3 regions of the Pseudomonas sp. OTU750018 genome follow, and region 3 is predicted to be linked to each of the others. Evidence: predicted binding sites of a transcription regulator. Region 3 holds the regulator's gene; each other region holds the start of a gene.
The links. The regulator sigma-54, encoded in region 3, starts transcription at its own class of promoters, with help from an activator protein. The targets are predictions, from matches to a motif close to ANTGGCATNNANNTTGCTNT.

Region 1 (4,301 bases), on a different contig from region 3:
TAAAGGTCGAGTTGCTGCACCTGGCGAGCAATCGCCAGGTAGTCTGGGTCGTCACGCAGCAGGCCCCAGCGGCGGAACTGGGTCATAAACCACATGCCGTCGGACAGGTACGGCTGGTTGACTGCGCCGCCTGCGTGGAAGCGCAGCGGGTGGGCATCCTGCCAGGCATGGCCGAGGCCGTCCTGATACTGGCCGAGGAAACGCGGCTGAATCGCCGACAGAGGCGCATCGACATACTCGCTACCACTGAGCAGTTGCGCGGTGCTGCGTTGGTTTTCTTCGCTCTCATCGATAAACCGACTGGCTTCCAGCACAGCCATGATCAACGCACGCGCGCTGTTGGGGTACTGTTCAGCAAACTCACGGGTGCAGCCCAGAACTTTCTCCGGGTGGTCCGGCCAGATGGCCTGGCTAGTTATAAGGGTGCAACCCATCTGCTCATTCACGGCCTGAGCGCACCAGGGTTCACCGACGCAGAAACCATCGATGCGCATGGCTTTAAGGTGGGCGAGCATCTGCGGTGGCGGTACGACGACGCTGTCCACGTCGCTCAATGGGTGAATGCCCTGGCTGGCCAGCCAGTAATTCAGCCACATGGCGTGGGTGCCGGTGGGGAAGGTCTGGGCGAAGGTCAGTTTTGCGCCAGGCTGGTGCGCGCGTTGCGCCAATGCGCTGCCAGTGCTCACACCGGCAGCTTGCAAGGCGGGCGACAGGTTGATGCTTTGGCCATTCTGGTTCAGGCCCATCAGCACGGCCATATCGGTGGCTGGTGCACCGCCAAGACCCAGCTGTACGCCATAGATCAGGCCGTAGAGGCTATGCGCTGCATCGAGTTCGCCGCTCAGCAATTTGTCGCGCAGCGTGGCCCAGGAAGCCTGGCGCTGCAGGTTAAGGGTCAGTCCATGCTTCTCGGCGAAGCCCTGGGTGGCGGCGACGATGACCGATGCGGCGTCTGTGAGGGCCATAAAGCCGATGTTCAGCACCGGTTTTTCCGGTGTGTCGCTGCGGCTGATCTCGTGCTCATTCATGGTGCGTTTCCTATGCCCACACAAAAAGGTGCCGTGCCAAGCACTGACTTCAGTCAGCGATCAGAACGACACCATTGTCTATTTGAGCCGTTTCCGCCGTTGGAAAGGCTTAGTGACTTAAGCCAAAGCAAGGCGTATGCCAGTGCATGGTACGGGGACGCAGACAGAACAAACCCCGCCGTAGCGAGGTTCGGTTTGGGACTGGCAGAGCTGGTTTAGCGTTCCAGCATCTGCTTGACTGAACTCTGTGGGATTTGCTGTTTGCGGCCTTCACTGTCGGTGAACTCGATCATGCCGGTGTCCTCGTCCAGCTGCGGTTTGCCGTCGCTGGTAAGCATCTGCCCGTCGGTGGTACTGATAATGTATTCACTGCTGCAGCCGGCCAGGCTGAATACGCAGAGTGCAGCAATAATCCAGTGTTTCATGAGGCTCTCCTGATGGTCCGTGGTGCGTTGTTGCACCCCCATTTCAGAAGGTAGCTGCTGAGCATTGCCTGGCAAGCCAGGCTGCAATAAAAAAGCCCCGCACTAGGCGGGGCTTTCTTGTTGCGGGTAACGCTTAAACCTGAACAGCAGGGATCTGGGCGTTTGCAGCAGCTTCACGGAACTCGGCGATCTGGTCGAAACTCAGGTAGCGGTAGACGTCCGCTGCCATGGTGTCGATTTTCTTCGCGTAGACCATGTATTCCTCAACAGTTGGCAGTTTGCCGGTGATGGCAGCAACAGCCGCCAACTCAGCCGAAGCCAGGTAGACGTTGGCACCATCGCCCAAACGGTTGGGGAAGTTACGGGTAGAGGTCGACACCACGGTGGAGTTCGCCTCAACGCGTGCCTGGTTACCCATGCAAAGCGAGCAGCCTGGCATTTCCATGCGCGCGCCTGCTTTGCCGTAGATGCCGTAGTAGCCTTCTTCGGTCAGCTGATGCTGGTCCATCTTGGTTGGTGGCGACAGCCACAGGCGAGTCGGCAGGGTGCCTTCGACTTTTTCCAGCAACTTACCGGCAGCGCGGAAGTGACCGATGTTGGTCATGCACGAACCGATAAACACTTCGTCGATTTTCTCACCCTGAACGGAGGACAGCAGACGAGCATCGTCTGGGTCGTTCGGAGCGCAGAGAACCGGCTCGTTGATCTCGGCCAGGTCGATTTCGATGATTTCGGCGTACTCGGCGTCCTTGTCGGCTTCCATCAGCTTCGGATCGGCCAACCAGGCTTCCATCGCTTGAGCGCGACGTTCCATGGTGCGGGCATCGCCGTAGCCTTCGCTGATCATCCAGCGCAGCAGGGTGATGTTCGAACGCAGGTACTCGGCAATCGCCTTTTCCGGCAGCTTGATGGTGCAACCAGCAGCGGAACGCTCGGCAGAGGCGTCGGACAGCTCGAAAGCCTGTTCAACGGTCAGCTCGTCCAGACCTTCGATCTCAAGGATGCGGCCGGAAAAGATGTTTTTCTTGCCTTTCTTCTCTACTGTCAGCAGGCCTTTTTGGATGGCCACGTAAGGGATGGCATGCACCAGGTCACGCAGGGTGATGCCTGGTTGCAGTTTGCCCTTGAAGCGCACCAATACCGACTCCGGCATGTCCAGCGGCATTACGCCAGTGGCAGCGGCGAAGGCAACCAGACCGGAACCGGCCGGGAAGGAGATGCCGATCGGGAAGCGGGTGTGCGAGTCACCACCGGTGCCGACGGTATCCGGCAGCAGCATGCGGTTCAGCCAGCTGTGGATGATGCCGTCGCCAGGACGCAGGGACACGCCGCCACGGGTGCGGATGAAATCCGGCAGGGTGTGGTGGGTGGTGACGTCGATTGGCTTCGGATAAGCCGCGGTGTGGCAGAACGACTGCATGACCAGGTCAGCGGAGAAGCCCAGGCAAGCCAGGTCTTTCAGCTCGTCGCGGGTCATCGGGCCAGTGGTGTCCTGGGAGCCGACGGTGGTCATCTTCGGTTCGCAGTAGGTACCAGGACGCACGCCTTTGCCTTCTGGCAGGCCGCACGCCTTGCCAACCATCTTCTGCGCCAGGGTGAAACCCTTGGTGCTGGCAGCAGGTGGCTCAGGCAGCTTGAACAGGTCGGTTGGGCCCAGGCCCAGTTCGGCACGCGCTTTCTCGGTCAGACCGCGACCGATGATCAGCGGGATACGGCCGCCAGCGCGGACTTCGTCGAGCAGTACTGGAGTCTTCATTTCGAAGGTGGTCAGTACTTCGTCGGTGCCATGCTTGCAGACTTTGCCAGCATGCGGGTACAGGTCGATCACATCGCCCATGTGCATGTTGGAAACGTCGAATTCGATTGGCAGAGCGCCTGCATCTTCCATGGTGTTGTAGAAGATCGGAGCAATCTTGCTGCCGAAGCAGAAACCACCCGCGCGCTTGTTCGGCACGTTAGGGATGTCGTCGCCGAAGAACCACAGCACCGAGTTGGTGGCGGATTTACGCGAGGAGCCGGTACCGACTACGTCACCGACGTAGGCAATCGGGAAACCTTGGCCGCGCATGGCTTCGATCTGCTTCATCGGGCCGGTTACGCCTTGCTCGTCCGGCACGATGCCGTCACGGGCCATTTTCAGCATGGCCAGGGCGTGCAGTGGGATATCCGGACGCGACCAGGCATCTGGCGCCGGGGATAGGTCGTCGGTGTTGGTTTCGCCGGTGACCTTGAACACGCGCAGGCTGATCTTGTCGGCCAGAGTCGGGCGGTTCTTGAACCACTCGCCGTCAGCCCAAGACTGCAGTACGGCTTTGGCGTGAACGTTACCGTTCTTAGCTTTCTCTGCAACGTCGTGGAAGGCGTCGAACATCAGCAGGGTGTGCTTCAGTTGCTCGGCAGTCACGGCAGCCAGTTCGCTGTCGTCGAGCAGCTCTACCAGAGTGGCGATGTTGTAACCGCCCTGCATGGTACCGAGCAGTTCAACAGCGTGTTGCTTGCTGATCAGAGGGGAAGTGACCTCGCCTTTGGCAAGGGCAGAGAGAAAACCGGCCTTGACGTAAGCGGCTTCGTCGACGCCTGGCGGCACGCGGTTGGTTATCAGGTCGAGAAGAACAGCTTCTTCGCCGGCTGGCGGGCTTTTCAGCAGCTCGATCAGGCCTGCGGTTTGTTCGGCGTTCAGCGGCTGGGGCACGATACCCTGAGCGGCACGCTCTGCTACATGTTTGCGATAGGCTTCAAGCACAGTTATTACCCTCATCAGTGGTCCCAAAGGGTTGTCCGGGACGCGATCCAGAAAACAACAAACCAGGCGCTTCGTGGCGTTATGGGCCGCTCAGCCGAGGTTACG
Region 2 (4,301 bases), on a different contig from region 3:
TTGGGTGTGGCGCGCTGGGGTGGCGCGGCCTTTCTGCTCTGGTATGGCGCCCAGGCGCTGGTTCGTGCCAGCCGCCCACAGGCACTGAATCAGGCCAGTGAAAGCGGCCCGCGCTCACGTAAGGCGGTACTACTGGCGGCACTGGCAGTGACCCTACTCAACCCGCATGTGTACCTCGACACGGTGCTACTGATCGGCTCACTCGGCGCACAACAACCGGTGCCTGGCGCCTATGCGCTAGGGGCGGCAAGCGCTTCTTTAATGTGGTTCTTCTGTCTGGCCCTCGGCGCGGCCTGGCTTGCACCCTGGTTGGCGCGCCCAAGCACCTGGCGCTTTATTGACCTGGGCGTGGCCTTGATGATGTTCAGCATTGCCTGGCAGCTATTGAGCAACCCCGGCATGCTCTAAAACGGCCCTGATGCAACATGCCGAGGTGGTTTTCCACACAGTTGCCGCGTGTTTAAGGCGCAGTGCCGGTGCTATGATCAAGGGCTTGCGGCGCAAAGAGATAACTCACGCCGCTGAGATGGCCGCCCGTGATCGGCCTCGCGCACACCGCACCTGACCTGATTAGGAGATAGACAATGGCTTTCGAATTGCCGCCGCTGCCCTACGCACATGACGCCCTGCAGCCGCACATTTCCAAGGAAACCTTGGAATTCCACCACGACAAGCACCACAACACCTATGTCGTGAACCTGAACAACCTGGTCCCAGGCACCGAGTTTGAAGGCAAAACCCTAGAAGAAATCGTCAAGACCTCTTCGGGTGGCATCTTCAACAACGCCGCTCAGGTCTGGAACCACACCTTCTACTGGAACTGCCTGGCGCCTAACGCCGGTGGCCAACCGACGGGTGCCCTGGCTGACGCGATCAACGCCGCGTTCGGTTCCTTCGACAAGTTCAAGGAAGAGTTCAGCAAAGTGTCCATCGGCACCTTCGGTTCCGGCTGGGGCTGGCTGGTGAAGAAGGCTGACGGTTCCCTGGCTCTGGCCAGCACCATCGGCGCCGGCTGCCCGCTGACCAGCGGCGACACCCCGCTGCTGACCTGCGACGTGTGGGAACACGCTTACTACATCGACTACCGCAACATGCGTCCGAAGTATGTTGAAGCGTTCTGGAACTTGGTCAACTGGGACTTCGTGGCGAAAAACTACGCCGCGTAACCTGCGTTACCCACAAAAAACCCGGCCTTGCGCCGGGTTTTTTGCTATCGGGGCCAAGGTTTACAGCAGTTTGCGCGGAGCAAATGCCAGGTGCAGCGCCTCCACTTGCTGTACAGCCATAGACAGACGCTGATCGGCCACCACTGGCCCCAGGTATTCACACAGCCCGATATACAGCAGGTTGAGCAGTTGCCGCAGTTGCTCCAGCCCCAGGTTGGCCACGTCCAGCTCTGCACCCTGCTCAAGCCAGGCCCGCACGCGCAAACGCTGCTCATTACTGCCCAGCAGGTTGCTCAGATTGCCTGCGGCGAAACGCTGCAGACGTGGCAGCAGGCCAGCGTCCAGTCCGTTGAACAGCACCCGGCTTAACGCCTCGAAGGTATGCCGTGCATGCACGTCTGCCGTATTGCTCGGCGGTGCGCTCAGGCCCATGCGCTGCCGCCAGCTGAGCAGCTGCGGTTCTGGGTCCGGCAACAACGCCGATAACGGCCCCGTGAGCGCCCCCACCAGCTCGCGGTAGAGCTTGGCACGCTCCAACTTGCGCTCGCAGGTCGCCGCCACCTCACCCAGAAACTCATTCAGTGCAAACGGCGGTTTGTCCGCGTATTTACTTTCCCACAGTGCCAGCACAGCCAGCAGTTCGTCTTCAGCAAAGTGGCCTGCCAGCCCTGTGTAGATCGCCCGTCGGCGAGTTGCCAGGCTCATGTCACACCCTCCTCGGCAGGTCGTTACTGTCGAAGGTCACAGCCAGGTTGAACTCGGGATAGCCCACTTCGGCATGCTCGGCATAATCCAAGCCACGCTGCTCATGCTGGGTCGAGGTACGCAGGCCGAGGGTTTTCGCCAGCAATAGATAGAGCATCAGCGCCAGCGGGAAGGCCCAGACAAACGCAACACCCGCGCCGAGCAGCTGCACACCAACCCGCGACCAGTTGAACAGGTCACCGCTGAAAAATAGTCCGGCCGCGACAGTGCCCCACACACCGGCAAAGCCATGCACCGGTACGGCACCGACCACGTCATCGAGCTGCCAGCGCTCCAGCAGACGCATGCCGAAGACCACCACACCACCGGCCACCAGTCCGGTCAGCAGGGCAAACAGCGGCGACATGGTTGCGCAACCGGCGGTGATGCCGACCAGGCCGCCGAGTGAGCCATTCACCGTAGTGGTCAGCAGCACCGGGCTGGAGGTGCTGCGCTGCGCCAGAAAGGCCCCCAACGCCCCGGCTGATGCCGCCAGATGAGTATTTAAGGCAATCAGGCCGAGGCTGACATTCATCTCCAGACTGCTGCCGGCGTTAAAGCCAAACCAGCCGACCCAGAGGATAAAACCGCCCAGCGCGACCAGGCTGAGGTTATGCCCAGGAATGCTGCGCGGTGTGCCGTCCGCAGCAAAACGCCCCAGACGCGGCCCAAGCACCAGAATACCGGCCAACGCACACCAGGCGCCGATGCTGTGTACCACGGTCGAACCGGCGAAATCGATAAACCCCAGCGCCGCCAACCAGCCCTGGCCGCCATAGATGCCGCTCCATACCCAGCTGCCGAATACCGGGTAGATAAACCCACTGATCACCACCGCACCAATCAGGTAGGCCGAATAGCGCGTACGCTCAGCCATCGCGCCGCTGGCGATGGTCGCCGCCGTGGCCGCAAACATCATCTGAAACAGCAGAAAGGTGAAATCCCACGGCTCGCCATCGTGCGGTGCAAAATGACTCATGCCGAACCAGCCAGTGATGTTGCTGCCGAACATCAAGCCAAAACCGAACAGCCAGAAGGTGATCCCCCCCACGCACCCATCCATGTAATTTTTCATCATCACATTGACGGCGTTCTTGGCCCTCGACATACCGCTTTCCAGCAAGGCAAAGCCGGCCTGCATGAAAAACACCAACACGCTGGCCAACACCAGCCAGGCGGTGTTGAGTGCCTCATCGCTGGCCGCTTGAGCCAGTGGCGAAACCGCAAATACCGCTATCCCTATCAGTCGATTTTTCATTGCAGCGTCCCCCATGAAGGTGAATACACGGGGCTTCGCAACTCTCATGCCAAGCAAGAAACCGCCAAACGGCGCTCAAGCCTCGGGCAACTCGCACCGACACAGTGCAGCAGGCCAATTCAGCGGTCAGCAGCCGCGCCATCGCCGCGCAGATAATTTGTTCGACAAACTTTAGTAATGGCCCTTTGACTGCAAGCGCGACTTTGCCAATACTCACTAGCGTGTGACGCCGAAGGCCCGAACAAGGAACCGTCATTTGAAGCTGGAACTCAAAAACAGCTTGTCACTTAAGTTACTCCGCGTGGTGCTGCTCTCAGCGCTGATCGTTGGCGTGGTCTTGAGTCTTGCCCAGATTGTTTTCGACGTTTACAAAACACGTCAGGCAGTCGCCAATGACGCGCACCGTATTCTCGGCATGTTCCGTGACCCCTCCACGCAGGCGGTCTACAGCCTGGACCGGGAAATGGGCATGCAGGTGATTGAGGGCCTGTTCCAGCACGAATCCGTGCGAATGGCGGCTATCGGTCACCCCAACGAGCCGATGCTGGCGGAGAAAGCCCGAGAGCAGGTCGACATCCCCACACGCTGGCTCACCGACCCGATTCTCGGCAAAGAACAGAACTTCACTACCCAACTGGTCGGCCGCGGCCCCTACAGCGAGTATTACGGCGACCTCAGCATCACCCTCGACACCGCGCCCTACGGCGAAAGCTTTGTTACCAACTCCGTCATCATCTTTATCTCAGGCGTGCTGCGTGCGCTAGCTATGGGCCTGGTGCTGTATTTGGTCTATCACTGGCTGCTGACCAAACCGCTGTCGAAGATCATCGAGCACCTGACCAATATCAACCCGGACCGCCCCAGCGAGCACAAGCTACCGATGCTCAAGGGCAACGAGAAGAATGAACTGGGGCTTTGGATTAACACCGCCAACCAGCTGCTGTCTTCCATCGAACGCAACACCAACCTGCGCCGTGAAGCAGAAAATAGCCTGCTGCGCATGGCCCAGTATGACTTCCTCACTGGTTTGCCCAACCGCCAGCAGCTGCAACAGCAGCTTGACCAAATCCTGGGAGACGCCGGCCGCCTGCAGCGCCGCGTGGCCGTGCTGTGCGTAGGCCTAGATGACTTCA
Region 3 (4,301 bases):
CCATCCTGGAAACCCGCAAGGACCTGGACGGTGCCGCTCGTCGCAAGGAACTTGAAGGCCTGCTGCAGGAATTCCATATCAGCCATATCCGCGACAACCTCGGCATGAGCCTGTCTGGTGGTGAGCGCCGCCGCGTGGAAATTGCCCGCGCCCTGGCGACTAACCCCAAGTTCATCCTGCTCGACGAACCCTTCGCCGGTGTCGATCCGATTTCCGTCGGCGATATCAAGCAGATCATCCACCACCTCAAGGCCAAGGGTATCGGTGTATTGATCACCGACCACAACGTGCGCGAGACCCTGGATATCTGCGAAACCGCTTATATCGTCAGCGATGGCCAGCTGATCGCAGAGGGTGATGCCGAGGCCATTCTGGCCAACCAGACAGTCAAAGAAGTGTATCTGGGGCATGAGTTCCGGCTGTAACCACCGCTTTTCTCAAGCCGACTGCAGCCAAGGCTAGGCAAAACCCTTAAAGTCAGGCATATAATTTGCTTCCTAGTGGCGCTTTTTGAAAACGCCCTGTTGTGGATTGCGCACAGACGCCGGTAAATAAGGTCTGCAATGAAACCATCGCTAGTCCTGAGAATGGGCCAGCAGCTGACGATGACACCGCAGCTGCAACAGGCCATCCGCCTGCTCCAACTGTCTACCCTGGATCTTCAGCAAGAGATCCAGGAGGCTTTGGAGTCCAACCCGATGCTCGAACGCCAGGAAGATGGCGATGATTTCGACAATTCGGACCCTATGGCTGATGGCGCAGAAAGCGCCAGCCCCAGCGAACAGCCCGAAGCGCCCTATCAGGAAACCAACTACCAGGAAGCCACGCAGACCGTGGACAACCTGGAAGAAGGCGATTGGGGCGAACGCATTCCCAATGAGCTGCCCGTCGATACCGCCTGGGAAGATATCTACCAGACCAGCGCCAGCAGCCTGCCCAGCAGCACCAACGATGATGACGAGTGGGATTTCACTACCCGCACCTCCAGCGGTGAGAGCCTGCAAAGCCACCTGCTCTGGCAGCTCAACCTGGCCCCGATGTCCGATAAGGATCGACTGATCGGCGTCACCCTGATCGACTGCATCAACGAACAGGGCTACCTGGAAGAAACCCTGGAAGAAGTGGTCGAGGCCTTCGACCCGGAACTGGACATCGAGCTCGACGAAGTCGAAGCCGTGTTGCACCGCATCCAGCAATTCGAGCCCACCGGTATCGCCGCGCGCAACCTGGGCGAGTGCCTGCTTCTGCAACTGCGTCAGCTGCCGGCGAAAACCCCTTGGCTAAGCGAAGCTCAGCGCCTGGCCAGCGACTACCTCGACCTGCTCGGCAGCCGCGACTACAGCCAGTTGATGCGCCGCATGAAGCTCAAAGAAGACGAGCTGCGCCAGGTTATCGACCTAATTCAAAGCCTCAACCCGCGCCCTGGCTCGCAGATCGAATCCAGCGAGCCGGAATACGTGGTACCCGATGTAATCGTGCGCAAACACAACGAGCGCTGGCTGGTTGAACTCAACCAGGAAGCCATGCCGCGCCTGCGGGTCAACGCGCAATACGCCGGCTTTGTGAAACGCGCCGATTCCAGCGCCGACAACACCTTTATGCGTAACCAGCTGCAGGAAGCGCGCTGGTTTATCAAAAGCCTGCAAAGCCGCAACGAAACTTTGATGAAAGTGGCCACGCAGATCGTTGAACACCAGCGCGGCTTCCTCGACTACGGCGATGAGGCAATGAAACCCCTGGTGCTGCACGATATTGCCGAAGCGGTGGGCATGCACGAGTCGACCATCTCGCGGGTGACCACGCAGAAATTCATGCACACCCCGCGTGGCATTTACGAGCTGAAATACTTCTTTTCCAGCCACGTCAGCACCTCTGAAGGCGGCGAATGCTCGTCCACGGCAATCCGCGCCATCATCAAAAAACTGGTCGCCGCGGAAAATGCGAAAAAGCCGTTGAGTGACAGCAAGATCGCTGGTTTACTGGAAGCACAGGGCATTCAAGTCGCTCGCCGCACGGTCGCCAAGTACCGTGAGTCCCTCGGAATAGCGCCTTCCAGTGAGCGCAAACGATTGATCTAAGGCGGCACGAAGAAGGAAGACATCAACCCAGACAGAACATGCCCAGGCCTCGCCTTTTCGCAAAAGCAGCCATACTGCCAACATGCAATCAGCGACCGTGCCAGGCTCGTTCTACCCGAGTCTTCCACGCCACAGTGTTCCGGCGGCAGGCCTCATGCCTGCCTCTTACACACGGCAACAAGGAGAAAGCGGTATGCAAGTCAACATCAGTGGACACCAGCTGGATGTGACCGACGCCCTACGCGACTACATCGCCGAAAAACTCGGCCGATTGGAGCGCCACTTCGACAAGATCACCAATGTACAAGTCACCATGGAGGTCGAGAAACTCAAACAGAAAATCGAAGCGACCCTGCACATTGCTGGCGGTGAAGTCGTCGCCAATGCCGAACATGAAGACATGTACGCAGCCATCGATCTACTGACTGATAAACTCGACCGACAACTCATCAAACACAAGGAAAAACAGCTCGAACGTCAACAGGGCGCTATGGCCCGCTGACATCGTCTACCTCCTATGATCCGACTTGAAACTATCCTGACCCCCGGCCGTTCTTTAGTGAACGTGCCGGGCGGCAGCAAAAAACGTGTCCTCGAACAGATTGCCAACCTGGTGGCCCGTGAGCTACCTGACCTGGACGGCCAAGACATCTTCGAAAGCCTGATAGCCCGGGAAAAACTTGGCTCGACCGGTTTCGGCAATGGCATTGCCATTCCGCACTGTCGCCTGCCGGGTTGTACCGCGCCGATCAGCGCCTTGCTGCGCCTGGACGCTGCAGTAGACTTCGACGCCATCGACGGTGCGCCTGTGGACCTGCTGTTTGTTCTGCTGGTGCCCGAAGCTGCCACCGACGCTCACCTAGAACTGCTCCGGCAGATCGCCAGCATGCTCGATCGCAGCGATGTGCGTGCCAGCCTGCGCCAAGCCGAAAGCAGCGAAGCCCTGTATCAGGTGGTTGTGGACGTACAAAGCCAACTCAACCGAGCCTGAGCATGCGCCTGATCATCGTTAGCGGTCGCTCCGGCTCCGGGAAGAGCACCGCCCTCGATGTGCTTGAGGACAACGGTTTCTACTGCATCGACAACCTGCCAGCCGGGCTGCTGCCTGAACTGGCTGAGCGCGCCCTGCTGCACACCGAACTGCTGCATCCGCAGGTCGCGGTGTCGATTGATGCGCGCAACCTGCCGAGCCACCTCAAGCGCTTTCCCGAGCTGCTTGAAGAAGTTCGCGCACGGCACATCAAGTGCGATGTGATCTATCTGGATGCCGACGAAGAAACCCTGCTCAAGCGCTTCTCGGAAACCCGCAGACGCCACCCGCTGACCAACGAGAGTCGCTCGCTGGCTGAAGCCATCGCCGATGAAGCGCTGCTGCTAGGGCCGATCATCGACCTAGCCGACCTGAAGATCGACACCACTCACCTCAACCTGTACCAGCTGCGCGACAGCCTGAAGCTGCGCCTGCTCAATCAGCCAGAGCCAGGTACCGCGTTTCTGCTGGAGTCCTTTGGCTTCAAGCGCGGCATGCCGGTGGATGCTGATCTGGTATTCGATGTGCGCTGCCTGCCCAATCCCTACTGGAAGCCGGACTTGCGCGACTTCTCCGGCCTCGACCAGCCGGTAGTCGACTACCTCTCAGCCCAGGCCGATGTCGAAGACATGTACCAGGACATCCTCGCCTACCTGACCAAATGGCTGCCGCGCTTTGCCGCCAGCAACCGCGCCTATGTCACGGTGGCGATTGGCTGCACCGGCGGCCACCACCGCTCGGTGTACCTGGCCAACCGCCTGGGGGAAACCCTCAAACCCATCCTGAAAAACGTTCAGACTCGCCACCGCGACCTCAGCTAAGGAATTGCCGCGATGCCCGCCTGCGAAATCACCATTATCAACAAACTTGGCCTGCACGCCCGCGCGGCGGCCAAGTTTGTCGGCGTCGCTGGGCGTTTTCCCTGCCAGGTTAAGGTAGGTCGCACGCCGGAGAGTCTGGTCGACGGCAAAAGCATCATGGCAGTAATGATGCTCGCCGCCGGCAAAGGCACACCGGTGCACCTGCACACCGAAGGCGAGCAGGATAGCGAGGCGCTGCAGGCCCTGAGCGAGCTGATCAACAACTACTTCGACGAAGGCGAATAGCTGATCGAGAGACAGTAAAATGGGGCTGAACGCTTACGCGTTAGCCCCATTTTTCATGCGACCTGAATCAACTACCCGCCACAGTCA

Region 1: the regulator sigma-54 is predicted to act here: its motif matches at 1,153-1,172, upstream of HCI85_RS09460 (CmpA/NrtA family ABC transporter substrate-binding protein).
Region 2: the regulator sigma-54 is predicted to act here: its motif matches at 3,203-3,222, upstream of HCI85_RS04545 (ammonium transporter).

The regions. Positions count from the first base shown of each region.
Region 1 covers NZ_JAAPAU010000002.1:125,959-130,259, forward strand. Annotated here, with positions in the region: gene HCI85_RS09460 (CmpA/NrtA family ABC transporter substrate-binding protein) at 1-1,028, opposite strand, end outside; gene HCI85_RS09465 (YgdI/YgdR family lipoprotein) at 1,244-1,453, opposite strand; gene acnB (bifunctional aconitate hydratase 2/2-methylisocitrate dehydratase) at 1,587-4,196, opposite strand.
Region 2 covers NZ_JAAPAU010000001.1:936,480-940,780, forward strand. Annotated here, with positions in the region: gene HCI85_RS04530 (LysE/ArgO family amino acid transporter) at 1-408, shown strand, start outside; gene HCI85_RS04535 (superoxide dismutase) at 585-1,166, shown strand; gene HCI85_RS04540 (hypothetical protein) at 1,227-1,871, opposite strand; gene HCI85_RS04545 (ammonium transporter) at 1,873-3,168, opposite strand; gene HCI85_RS04550 (putative bifunctional diguanylate cyclase/phosphodiesterase) at 3,425-4,301, shown strand, end outside.
Region 3 covers NZ_JAAPAU010000004.1:215,423-219,723, reverse strand. Annotated here, with positions in the region: gene lptB (LPS export ABC transporter ATP-binding protein) at 1-425, shown strand, start outside; gene HCI85_RS19705 (RNA polymerase factor sigma-54) at 564-2,078, shown strand; gene hpf (ribosome hibernation-promoting factor, HPF/YfiA family) at 2,272-2,580, shown strand; gene ptsN (PTS IIA-like nitrogen regulatory protein PtsN) at 2,596-3,069, shown strand; gene rapZ (RNase adapter RapZ) at 3,072-3,929, shown strand; gene HCI85_RS19685 (HPr family phosphocarrier protein) at 3,942-4,214, shown strand; gene pmbA (metalloprotease PmbA) at 4,282-4,301, opposite strand, start outside.